3 regions of the Rossellomorea sp. NPDC071047 genome follow, and region 3 is predicted to be linked to each of the others. Evidence: riboswitches for the same ligand, from Rfam matches in the RefSeq annotation. Region 3 holds a riboswitch; each other region holds the start of a gene.

Region 1 (3,569 bases), on a different contig from region 3:
CAGCGCAGGCTGTAATGGAAAAAAATCGTTTTTTCATGTCAGGTCCTCCAATATTTTTAGTTGGCTTTTACAAGCATTTAACAGTCTTTAATATGTACTCTCCAGATGCTCTTTATCCTGTTAAAAATAGGTTTTGCTTCACTGTTAAAGAGGGTTTTGTGATTTTGACCAGAATAGTATTGATAAGAGAAAAAGGGGGTTTTCCATCAATGGAAAGAAAGAGATTACGGGAAATGGGAGGCAGTATCGGTTCTTATTCAAGTGGGAAGTATAACAGCATTACCGATATTGAGGGAGTGAAGGTCGGACATAAAACCCTTCACTATGAGCATGAAGGTACCGTGGTACGAACAGGAGTAACGGCGATTTTACCTCATGGGGGCAATCTGTATCGTGATAAAGTATGGGCGGGTTGCCATGTAATCAATGGCTTTGGAAAAACAGTCGGGACGATTCAAATGGAGGAACTTGGTGTCCTTGAAAGTCCGATTCTCTTGACGAATACTCTTTCCGTTGGGGATGTGTTAAAAGGGACGGTTCAATATATGCTGGATGAAACACCTGAAATTGGCGACACAACTGGCACAGTAAATGTAGTTGTAGGAGAATGCAATGATGGGTTTCTTAATGATATCCGCGGCCTGCATGTAAAGGCTGGGGATGCCAGGGAAGCCATTCTTCACGCACATTCGGGACCCGTCGATGAAGGGTGCATAGGAGCGGGAACGGGAATGCTTTGCTTAGGGTATAAAGGTGGTATAGGAACGAGTTCCAGGGAGTATGCCTTTGGTGATGAGAAGTATACGGTGGGAGCCCTCGTATTAACGAATTTCGGTCAGAAGAGAGATCTAAGGCTTCCCATTCCTAACATAGGGGAGGATCAAAATACGCCAGATGGATCAATCATGATCATCCTGGCGACGGATGCACCTCTAAATGAAAGGCAGCTTAAACGATTGGCGAAGCGTGCTTCATTCGGCCTTTCAAGAACTGGTTCGTATGCAGCCCATGGGAGTGGTGATGTTGTTCTTGCGTTTTCTACTGCACATCGCATTCCACATCAGCCTTCGAGTGATAACACGATTCCTTACAGTTTCATTAAAGAAGACGGACCGATCATCTCTACATTATTTGAAATGACAGTCGATTGCGTAGAAGAAGCCATATGGAACTCTCTCTGTAAAGCGGAAACCACAACGGGCAGGAATGGAAGGAAAGTGGAAGCGATACCTTTAGATTTGCTTTATGGACTGATGAAATAAGACATAAACCTTTTTTCTTATTAGAATATTATTTAAGCATCAAACTTATGGGGTATACCATACATATGCGTACGAATTATTTGGTTGAAGGAAGTGACAGTCATGAATGATACCCCTATGCCTCTTTCGTTTTACCAACAGCCCACTTTGGAACTTGCTAAGTCGTTGTTGGGATGTTTGTTAGTGAAAGAGACGGAGGAGGGAACAGCTTCAGGTTATATAGTGGAAACGGAAGCGTATTTAGGGCCAAAAGATCGAGCGGCTCACAGCTATGGAAATAGACGGACGAAGCGGACGGAAGTCATGTTTCATGAAGCCGGCAGGATCTATACATATGTTATGCATACTCACTGCCTGGTCAATGTAGTGAGCGGGGAAAAAGAAAAACCCGAAGCGATTCTCATTAGAGCGGTCGAACCCCTTGACGGCTTGGAGCTAATGGAAAGAAGAAGGTCGGGTCATGTGAAAAAAAATTGGACAAATGGTCCGGGAAAGCTGACAAAAGCATTAGGCATAACCATGGAGGATTACGGGGGCAGCTTCCTGGAACCCCCTCTCATCATCTCAAAGGGATACCGGCCTGAAGACATCGTGGAGGGAAAACGAATCGGGATTGATAATACTGGTGAAGCCAGGGATTATCCGTGGAGGTTCTGGGTAAAGGGGAATTCTTATGTATCAAGATAATTATTTTTGAGAATTTTCTAATAATCAATTAAAAAATAAACCATAAGTACTATGTTTGTGGTATATTTTTCTTGTGAGATAAAAATCATATACTGACAATTCGAATGGGAGCTTTGAACCTAAATGATAGATGGGCGCTTACATTTAGGGGAGCTAGTAGCGCAACCGGCCACATACGAACGTAGGAATACGTTTTTGTGTGGTTTTTTTATAAACTATAGAGAGTATAGGGGTCCTATGAATATCTTTACTATTTTTCAAAACGACTATATTTATCATGATTTTCAGCCCTTATATGAAATGGGCGAGCATCAAACCCTCTATGCATATGAGGGCCTGTTACGAAACAAGTATAACGAAAATCCCGAAAGTGTTTTTCAGTCTGCGATGAAAGCGAATATCTTGTATAAGCTTGATACGTTATCCATTTCAAAAGCTCTTGAAAGCTTTTCAAAGAATGGACTGAAAAACTGTAAGTTATTTCTTAATATTTATATCACGACGATTCTTCACCCAAGCTTTCATACCTATTTTTATGATCTCATGAAGAAACACCCTGATATAAAGGGGCGGCTTGTGCTGGAGATTAATGAATCGAGTGCTGAAGAGCTGTGGCAGAACCCACTATTAAAAGAGTCTCTCAAAGAACTTAAGCAATATGGTGTTTGGTATGCGATTGATGATTTTGGTCAAGGGACTTCCTCCATCAAGAAATCCATTGAATATGAACCTGAAATCATTAAGCTGGATCGCTATTTTGCTTTGAATCTGGCTCAAGACGATAAGAAAAAACGATTCCTTTCCTTTTTTAATCAATTCTATGGTAAGGATACGCTAATTGTGTTAGAAGGCATTGAAACCAAACAGGATATGCAAGTGGCAAAGGATATTGGGATTACAATCGGGCAAGGCTATTATCTGGGAAGGCCGAGTCGATTATTAGCTTAAATGAGAAGGGTGACTCTGAAATGTAGGAGTCACCTTTTTTCGTGGACATCTGCTGCGAGATTGTCCGAATTAAAATAAAATTGAAAATATTTAACATTTCCATTAAACTGAGGAAAAAGAGAAAAAAAGGGGATCAGGGTATGAGGCTTCTCACATTTCCGCTGAAATTTATGTTCTATTATATTCTCGGATTAATCGGTATTTTAGCCGTGAGTATTGCTCCTGAAGTATTTAAGGAGAAGGGTCTGTATAATTTTGTCGGGTTCTTGGAAGAGTTTTTTAAGTTTGTTTTTGTATTTATGGACGGGGAAAATTGGAGCTATTCCTATAAAGGGATAACCGTCGATTTTCTGGACATGCTTTGGGGACCTTATCTGTATTCTTTACAGATTATCGCTGGAGCATTGGGCTTAGGCCTGGGAATAGCCTTCATCCTTACCATTTTCACAGTGTTTTTGCCCCAATGGGTTACGTCTTCTCTAAAGAAAGTATTAAACCTCTTTGAGACGGTGCCTGACTTAATGTTTGCGTTTATGCTTCAGCTTCTCATTGTCTATGTAATTAAATATTTTGGCGTGGAACTGATGAATTTCACGGAGTATGGGGAAGAAAAGATCTTTCTTGCACCAATCATCACATTATCGATCATTCCCATGATCTCTTTCTTTCGAA
Region 2 (3,569 bases), on a different contig from region 3:
TATGGTGATCACCTTACCTACTTCTGATTATACCCTCGTTCTCCATATGGCTGCAGTTTCTCCAACCACTTTTCCTCCAACTCCTCCAGGGCTTCTTTTTCAGTCACAAATGGATCATCATTCTTTTTCAGTTTTTCCAATAGCTCGAATGTAAAAGCGTCTTTCCCGTACTGGATCCATTCGGTTTGTAACCCTTTGCTGGTGGTGAATCCATTGTTTTCAAGCATGAACTTGATCCCGTTCAGGGTCTTCAAGTTTTTCGTGCTTCCGATATAGATTTTATTGTTTTGCTGATTTAAGATTTGAAAGACACCTGCTTCAACCGGTGTTTCTTTATACTGTTGTTTTAACTCTCTTTTACGATCCATGATTAGACCTCCTGTTAGTTCTTTACTTCTTTAACCAGTACTTGCTTCCGTCGGATTTACGGTCTATAAACCCATATTCAATGAGATATCTTCTGATAAGTACATAATCGTCATAAATGTCTTTTAATACATGATTTAATTCTTTTTCATCGTACATATCGTCTTTCTTCAACTGTTTCGAAATCTCACGAAGAATGACCAGCCTTTGCTTTTCCTTTGGGGGAAATTTCGTCAATGCCCCGTCAGAGAAGTACTTCTTAACGATTTGATCCTGTTCGGTCTGTGTAATATTGTACCGTTCGTCCACCATGGTGGCTGTCTTATGAACAGGGACAAACGTCGGGGCATTTTCGTCTTTTTCTTTCAGCAATTCCATCATGGTCAGGAAGGTCTTGGCCTGACGCTCCTTTTCTTTTAAAGCAAACCGGTGATGCCGGATAGTGGACGCACTTCCGATATCCAATTCTTCCTTGATTTCTTTGTCATTTTTTCCTTGATAAAAGAGGGTCAATAAACGTTTTTGGTGATCGGTAAGACCCGTGAGTTTTTTATCCATTCCAATTAAATAATCGAATACGGATAGGTGGGTACGTTCAATATGAACACCCATATATTTTTCAGCGAGGTAAAATTTATCTTCGTAAGGATAGACCATGCCTTTTTCAATGACCTCTCCGCACATAAGACAAATAAGGGAATCTTCTTCTTCTATAAAACCTCTTTTCATTTCTTCCAAAGAGGCACTCCAAAACGAGTTGGAAAGCTCCATTCCTTAACACGTCCTATTCTTTTATCTTCAATGAAGTTATTATATAAACGAAATTTAAATGTGTTTGTTATTTTATAAACATAATATAAAAACGTTTGTTATTTGTCAAATAGAATGTTAATGACCAACCAATCGGGTATATCATTCAAATGGGTGTGATTCCGGAGTGGCGGGGAAAAGGGATCGCTGCTGTATTGAGTTGCAAATGCTTAGAAGACCTCCGACAAGATGGAATGAAATCCGCCACTCTCCACGTGAATCAAAACAATCCGGGAGCCATAAAACTTTATGAACGGTTAGGATTCAAGACTGTCCGGAAAAGAGGCAAGTTTGGCGCAAACCGGGGACGGTTCTTACACTACTTTTCGGGAATATGATAGAGACGGAACGGTCCCCACTGCATCCATAATTACCATCAATCTATTTCTTCACTTATTTGTAGTCTAAATATATTTTTGAATGTGTCGATATATATAATATATTAATTTAGATGCGATGAATGGTTATCTGTATGTGGGCGCTTGGATAATCGGGGAGCAACTAGCGCAACCGGCTAATTGAACTTTACTGTTTGATTAGCTTTTTTTATTATAGAACGTTACTTTCTATGCCCAGAAACCTAAAGATGAATGAATAATGGAGTACATAAGCAAATGTTCTAAAGAAGGGGATACGTATATGAGCCAATTAACTAGTAAGGCAAGCACCCAAGTTTTAGATATAAAGGATGTTCTATTAGCTCTTGAAACAAATTTGGCTATGATAGAGTTCTCCTTAGACAGAAAGGTAATTTGGGTAAATGATAACTTCGCTGATGCAATGAATTACCGGGTACATGAAATGCAGGGGATGGATCACAAACAGTTCTGCACGATGGAATATAGCCAAAGCAAAGAATATACAGAGTTGTGGGACAACCTCCGGAAAGGGAAAAAATCTCAAGAAAAAATTGAAAGAGTTGATAAACAGGGGAACAAACTTTGGCTGGAAGCAACATATATTCCTATTTTAGATGGAAATGGGTCTGTACAAGGAGTCCTGAAGATTGCCACAGATATTACAAAAAGGGAAAATACAACGATAGAGATCATTTCCAAATTAAAGAGCATGCCGAATAATCTAGTAAACTCAGTCATGGCCAATTCCAATGAAAAAGTAGAAGCATTAGAGTCTTTAAGGGAACAAATTAAATTAATTGATGAAACGTCAAAATCGATAAAAAATATATCTTCTCAAACCAACTTGCTTTCTTTAAATGCGGCGATTGAAGCAGCCAGAGCGGGCGAACACGGAAGGGGATTCAATGTAGTAGCCCAGGAAGTTAGGAAGCTCTCTGTGAGTGCTGATAATGCCATTAAAGAGGTTAATGCTAACATTGAAAATATTACAAATGAACTAATAAAGGTTAATCAAATTTCAGAAGACTTACAAAGAATTGTGACAGAATCTAAAAATGAAATTGATCAAACCATTAACAAGTTAGAAAACCTTACTACAAATAAAGAGTAAGTGTAGGTAGTGGGTTCTGGGTTACTTATTTGAGAATATAAAGAGTCTGTTCCGAACAACTATGGTTAAATAGGCTCTTTAAATGTAACCCGGGGACGGTCGTAAGGGAAAGGTTAAGACGGAACCGTCTCCACTCTGTCTTGGAGTCAATGGAAGAAGTCCTGGAATGTAATGGTTTGACGGAGGAATATGTGAAGGTAGCCTGCAAGGATCGCAAGGGACGGGAACTCCCCACAGGTGTCAGGATAACAATCTTAAATGCCCTGAATCTTTGAGTATGCGACTCGATAGATTCAGGGCTTCTTAGATTAATAAAAGGATAGGAGACTTTCGAATTTACTAATAAATATACATTGAGTTGTTTAATTTTCTAACTGCTTTTCAAGATTCTTATCGAGTACGAATACCTCCATACGCTCTCCCATTTTCGTACTGATGTCGCTATGGCTCGAAAGGACTTTGCATTTTGTATGCTGTTCTACTATCTCTTCGATGTTTTGGCTGTACATTTCCCTCAACACCTGACGCATTTGTTTCACGAGGACTCTACCTTTATCGTGTTCGACAAGGTGTTTTTCTTCAACCGTTAACACGCCCTTGAACCTTGCAATAACCATGTCCTCTAAGATGTATGTCCGGGTTTCCTGTGGACCGCGGCCGATCAGTTCTCTTTGCATTTTTATGAAGGCTTCGCTTAATTCAGCCTCTAATCGTCGTTTAGAGATTTTCACGTTTTCTCCCCCTTGCCACTATCAGATCAATTTCAAGGATTATCTTACTCAGACGTGTTAAAAGTTGTCAATCATTAATTTTGCGTTGAATAAAACAGCCGAAATAATTCGAATCAGTTAGATATTTAGAGCATTTGATTATTTTCGTTAGAAAAATAAACCTATTTGACTAGATTTAGAGATTTTTAATAA
Region 3 (3,569 bases):
ACGTTGATGAATAATGACCTACCCCTTTCTTTAGTTCCTCCCCATCGGTTCCTTCAATGATTGCTACATCCCTTTCCAGTCTTGGAATATGTAAAACCCCAATGACATCCCCTTTTTCAAAGTGGTAATCAATTGAAGTTTGAGAGGATGTGATTGGTTCTGAACTCTTATGTACTGAAGAATTTTCCATAATACTTGCTTTTGCTTTCTCCAGAGCTTCATTTTCCGCTGCATCGTTACTTTTCATCTGAAGGAATGAATATATGACAAAAGAGAGCCCGCTAGATAAAATAAGTATCCCCAACATTAGAAAAACCTTTCTACTCATGATGTTTCCTCCTTTTATACTGAAAAAAAGAAAGAAATTCGTGGAATTCCTCTTTCGTTAAGCCCTGGTGAATGGCCTTCTCTAGTGGTTCAACCCATTCCTCATCTAAAAAAATTTTACTCTTATCAGATGAAAGAATATTTTCTAAAGAAGTATCTAAAGTAAGAGCGATTTTTTTGAGAACCTTAATGGAAGGATTCTTTTGAATTCCTCTTTCAATAGAACTTATATATGATTTAGAAACATTTGAATGATGAGCAAGCTCGTTTATCGTTAACCCTTTTAGTTCACGAAGATCTTTAATCTTATCACCTACCATATCGATAACTCCTTCACAATTCATTTAATTCATTATATAGAACAATTTTTATTTTATAAAGTACGAAATAAAGTGAATTCTAAAGGAATAAAGAGGAAAGTATCGATAACTACATTTTTTGAGGGGTATTTCAATATTTTTGAAGATTTTCATTTTACAAGTGAAATCTTATAATGAGTTAAGGTGTTCTTTAAAAAGAACAAATTTGTGGGTTCTGGGAGATGAAAAAAATGAATCAAAAAAGAATCGTCGTAATGTTATTAATCTTATTTTTTATCTCTGGAATAATGAATCATAAAACGTATGCAAATGAAGTAGATATCATATTAATACCTAACGAAAATTTCTTATTTAATATTTCGAACATGAAGCCGGGTGATTGGGCAGAGAGGGAATTGAAGATTAAAAATGGCGGGGAGAAAAATTTTAACTACTCCATTCGCGTCGATAATAAACAATCTGACAGGAAACTATTTAACGAATTGGAATTGAAGGTGTTTGAAGGAGATAAATCCAATTTAATCTATGATAATCAATTAAAGAATTTCAATGGGTTTAAGCCAAAGCAATTAAAAAAAGGTGCGACTGACAGTTTATTTTTCCGGGTTGAAATGCCATATGAATTAGGGAATGAATTTCAGCAAACATCAGCATATTTTGAAATCGTGATTGTAGCATCTGAAACTACAACGACTACGCCTCCAGAGGATTCTAATGATCCGGTAAAGCAACCAGACAGTAATGATAAGCCCACCCCGATAAACACGGGAACAAATGAAACCCAATCTTCGCCAATATCATCACAAGGCCCAAAACTACCTAACACTGCAACCAACCTTTACCTGCTATTAACGGTAGGTTTTATATTAACTACAACAGGATTAGCACTAATATATGTAAATAGACGTTTATCTAAGAATAAAGAAACATAACCTGAATGAAGAGGTGACCCCATGTACAAAAAAATATGTAGACGATGTACAAGACCATCTTATAGTAGCACTGAAACGGGAGAATGGGTTTGTCCTACCTGTAAATTTGACTTATCCGATCAGCCATTCTATGATTCTAGTAATTACCAAAATATTAATGATAAAGTCCTTCCTCTTAAAAGGAAGTTAGAGGCATATAAAAATAGCATGAATTCGTAGTTTTTCGACAAAGATCAACATGCTTTTACACGATTTATTAATCGCAACATAGTTATATTTTTGTAAATGTCAGATTATAGTCGAATGTGTAGGAAAAAAGTGTAAATTAAATTAACAGAATTGACAAAAAACAACAAATACCCTGAAAGTTTATTAGTATAATCGAATTAGTTCGAAGGGAAGAGTCAGATAAAGGCAAACTTATTGAAAAATAAGGACGCAAAGTCACAGATCTAAGGTGGGAAAGTAGGCATATCTTCATAAATATCATGAATATAATGAAAAGAAAATATTGATGAAGAAGGTGTGTTTATTTGATAACTATGATGGCTGGATTGCCTGGAATACATACATGTATTTTGGGAGGGTATTTATATTGACAAATCGTGAACTTGATCTTGAATGGATGGAACTAATTAAACAAGCCTTAGACGCCGGAATTTCTAAATCAGAAATCAGAGAATTTCTTCAAAACCATCCCCAGGAAGTGAAATCAGAGTATAAAGTGATTTAATTAAATAAAGTCTTGCGAATCCCTCGCAAGACTTTATTTATTGCCTAATTTCCACTTATTAAACTCAATGAACTCACGGAACTGCTCTTTTGTAATACCGGAATCCATAGCTTCTTCTGCAATCTTAAGCCACTCATGATCGATATTTTGATCATCTGGTAGATCGTGTAAAAGAGCATCCATCGGAATCCCTAAAGCAGCTGAAACTTTCTCAAGGAATTGAATAGAAGGGTTTTGTTGAAGGTTACGCTCTATTGAACTCAAATAAGACTTTGCAACACCGGCTTTATCAGCAAGCTCTGTCATGGACATGCGTTTTTCTTGTCTGTATTTCTTTACTCTTTCTCCAATCACAAGAGAACACCTACCTAAGAACTTCAATTAAGAAGTCACAATATTAAATACAATTATATCATAATGACTCATACGGATATTACATAATTTCGCACAATTAGACGCTCGGTTTTGCCGTTGCTGGAATCCTTGGCTTCGATACCATTTTCTCACGGAATTCCCGGATGAGTTCTTCCCCCGAATATCCTTTTTGCACTAAGTCATCAAGGAGTAATTCTGCATATTCATTCCGCTGTTTCTTCAATTTACCCTCAAACATAATACTGATATGCTCATCCATCTCTTTAATACAACGGATTGTAGTCATGAAAGCAGCAGGATCATTGGCTTTATGGGAAATCACGACCTGGATTTCCAAATCTTCCTTGCTTTGCTGAGCCTCTTGAAAGAACTCGATATATTCATTGGACAAATATGTTTCGACAAGCCACGTACTCTGTCCATCCTCTTTATTAATAATCAGACCGTCCACTATCTCAAAGTCATGCAGTTCATCGTTCTCCACTACTTGCAGTGAAATAACTTTAAAGGTTTTCATGAACGAACATCTCCCATTTAAAGGTTTTATAAAATTATATCATAGTAGGAATTGTTTCCCTAACAAATTCCCCGATGAAAAAAAAGGACGAAAGATGCAATTTTGTGATTTTGAACCTGATTTTGAGAGAAAAGTTGAAAATCTCCCTAGGCGAATTTCCGAAATTCAAGCCATTTTTGCCTCGAATTTCGGAAATTCACGATTTTACAGGATGAGACAGAAGATTGTAAGATGAAAGCAGCTTAAGAGAAAGGAGGAAAGAATTCATTGATCAACCAAGTGACCCTCGTTGGAAGGCTTACCAAGGATCCTGAAACAAGAAAAACATTGGAAGGGAAATCGATACTTAACGCTACGATAGCTGT

Evidence for each region. Region 3 has a riboswitch for cyclic di-GMP ahead of ACQKFO_RS15385 (anti-repressor SinI family protein). Riboswitches for the same ligand answer to the same signal wherever they lie in the genome.
Region 1: linked by a shared signal. The riboswitch ahead of ACQKFO_RS21985 (EAL domain-containing protein) and the one ahead of ACQKFO_RS15385 (anti-repressor SinI family protein) in region 3 are both predicted to bind cyclic di-GMP.
Region 2: linked by a shared signal. The riboswitch ahead of ACQKFO_RS19435 (methyl-accepting chemotaxis protein) and the one ahead of ACQKFO_RS15385 (anti-repressor SinI family protein) in region 3 are both predicted to bind cyclic di-GMP.

Annotation. Positions count from the first base shown of each region.
Region 1 covers NZ_JBNNJT010000009.1:15,188-18,756, forward strand. Annotated here, with positions in the region: gene ACQKFO_RS21970 (CAP domain-containing protein) at 1-37, opposite strand, end outside; gene ACQKFO_RS21975 (P1 family peptidase) at 210-1,262, shown strand; gene ACQKFO_RS21980 (DNA-3-methyladenine glycosylase) at 1,365-1,949, shown strand; cyclic di-GMP riboswitch class II at 2,049-2,129, shown strand; gene ACQKFO_RS21985 (EAL domain-containing protein) at 2,187-2,897, shown strand; gene ACQKFO_RS21990 (ABC transporter permease subunit) at 3,038-3,569, shown strand, end outside.
Region 2 covers NZ_JBNNJT010000006.1:194,369-197,937, reverse strand. Annotated here, with positions in the region: gene ACQKFO_RS19450 (GIY-YIG nuclease family protein) at 18-368, opposite strand; gene ACQKFO_RS19445 (DUF2087 domain-containing protein) at 391-1,137, opposite strand; gene ACQKFO_RS19440 (GNAT family N-acetyltransferase) at 1,269-1,514, shown strand; cyclic di-GMP riboswitch class II at 1,617-1,701, shown strand; gene ACQKFO_RS19435 (methyl-accepting chemotaxis protein) at 1,816-2,646, shown strand; gene ACQKFO_RS19430 (DUF2294 domain-containing protein) at 3,009-3,377, opposite strand.
Region 3 covers NZ_JBNNJT010000004.1:233,667-237,235, reverse strand. Annotated here, with positions in the region: gene ACQKFO_RS15400 (class D sortase) at 1-328, opposite strand, end outside; gene ACQKFO_RS15395 (helix-turn-helix domain-containing protein) at 321-647, opposite strand; gene ACQKFO_RS15390 (hypothetical protein) at 878-1,579, shown strand; cyclic di-GMP riboswitch class I at 1,983-2,141, shown strand; gene ACQKFO_RS15385 (anti-repressor SinI family protein) at 2,175-2,312, shown strand; gene ACQKFO_RS15380 (helix-turn-helix domain-containing protein) at 2,346-2,666, opposite strand; gene ACQKFO_RS15375 (YwpF-like family protein) at 2,764-3,204, opposite strand; gene ACQKFO_RS15370 (single-stranded DNA-binding protein) at 3,472-3,569, shown strand, end outside.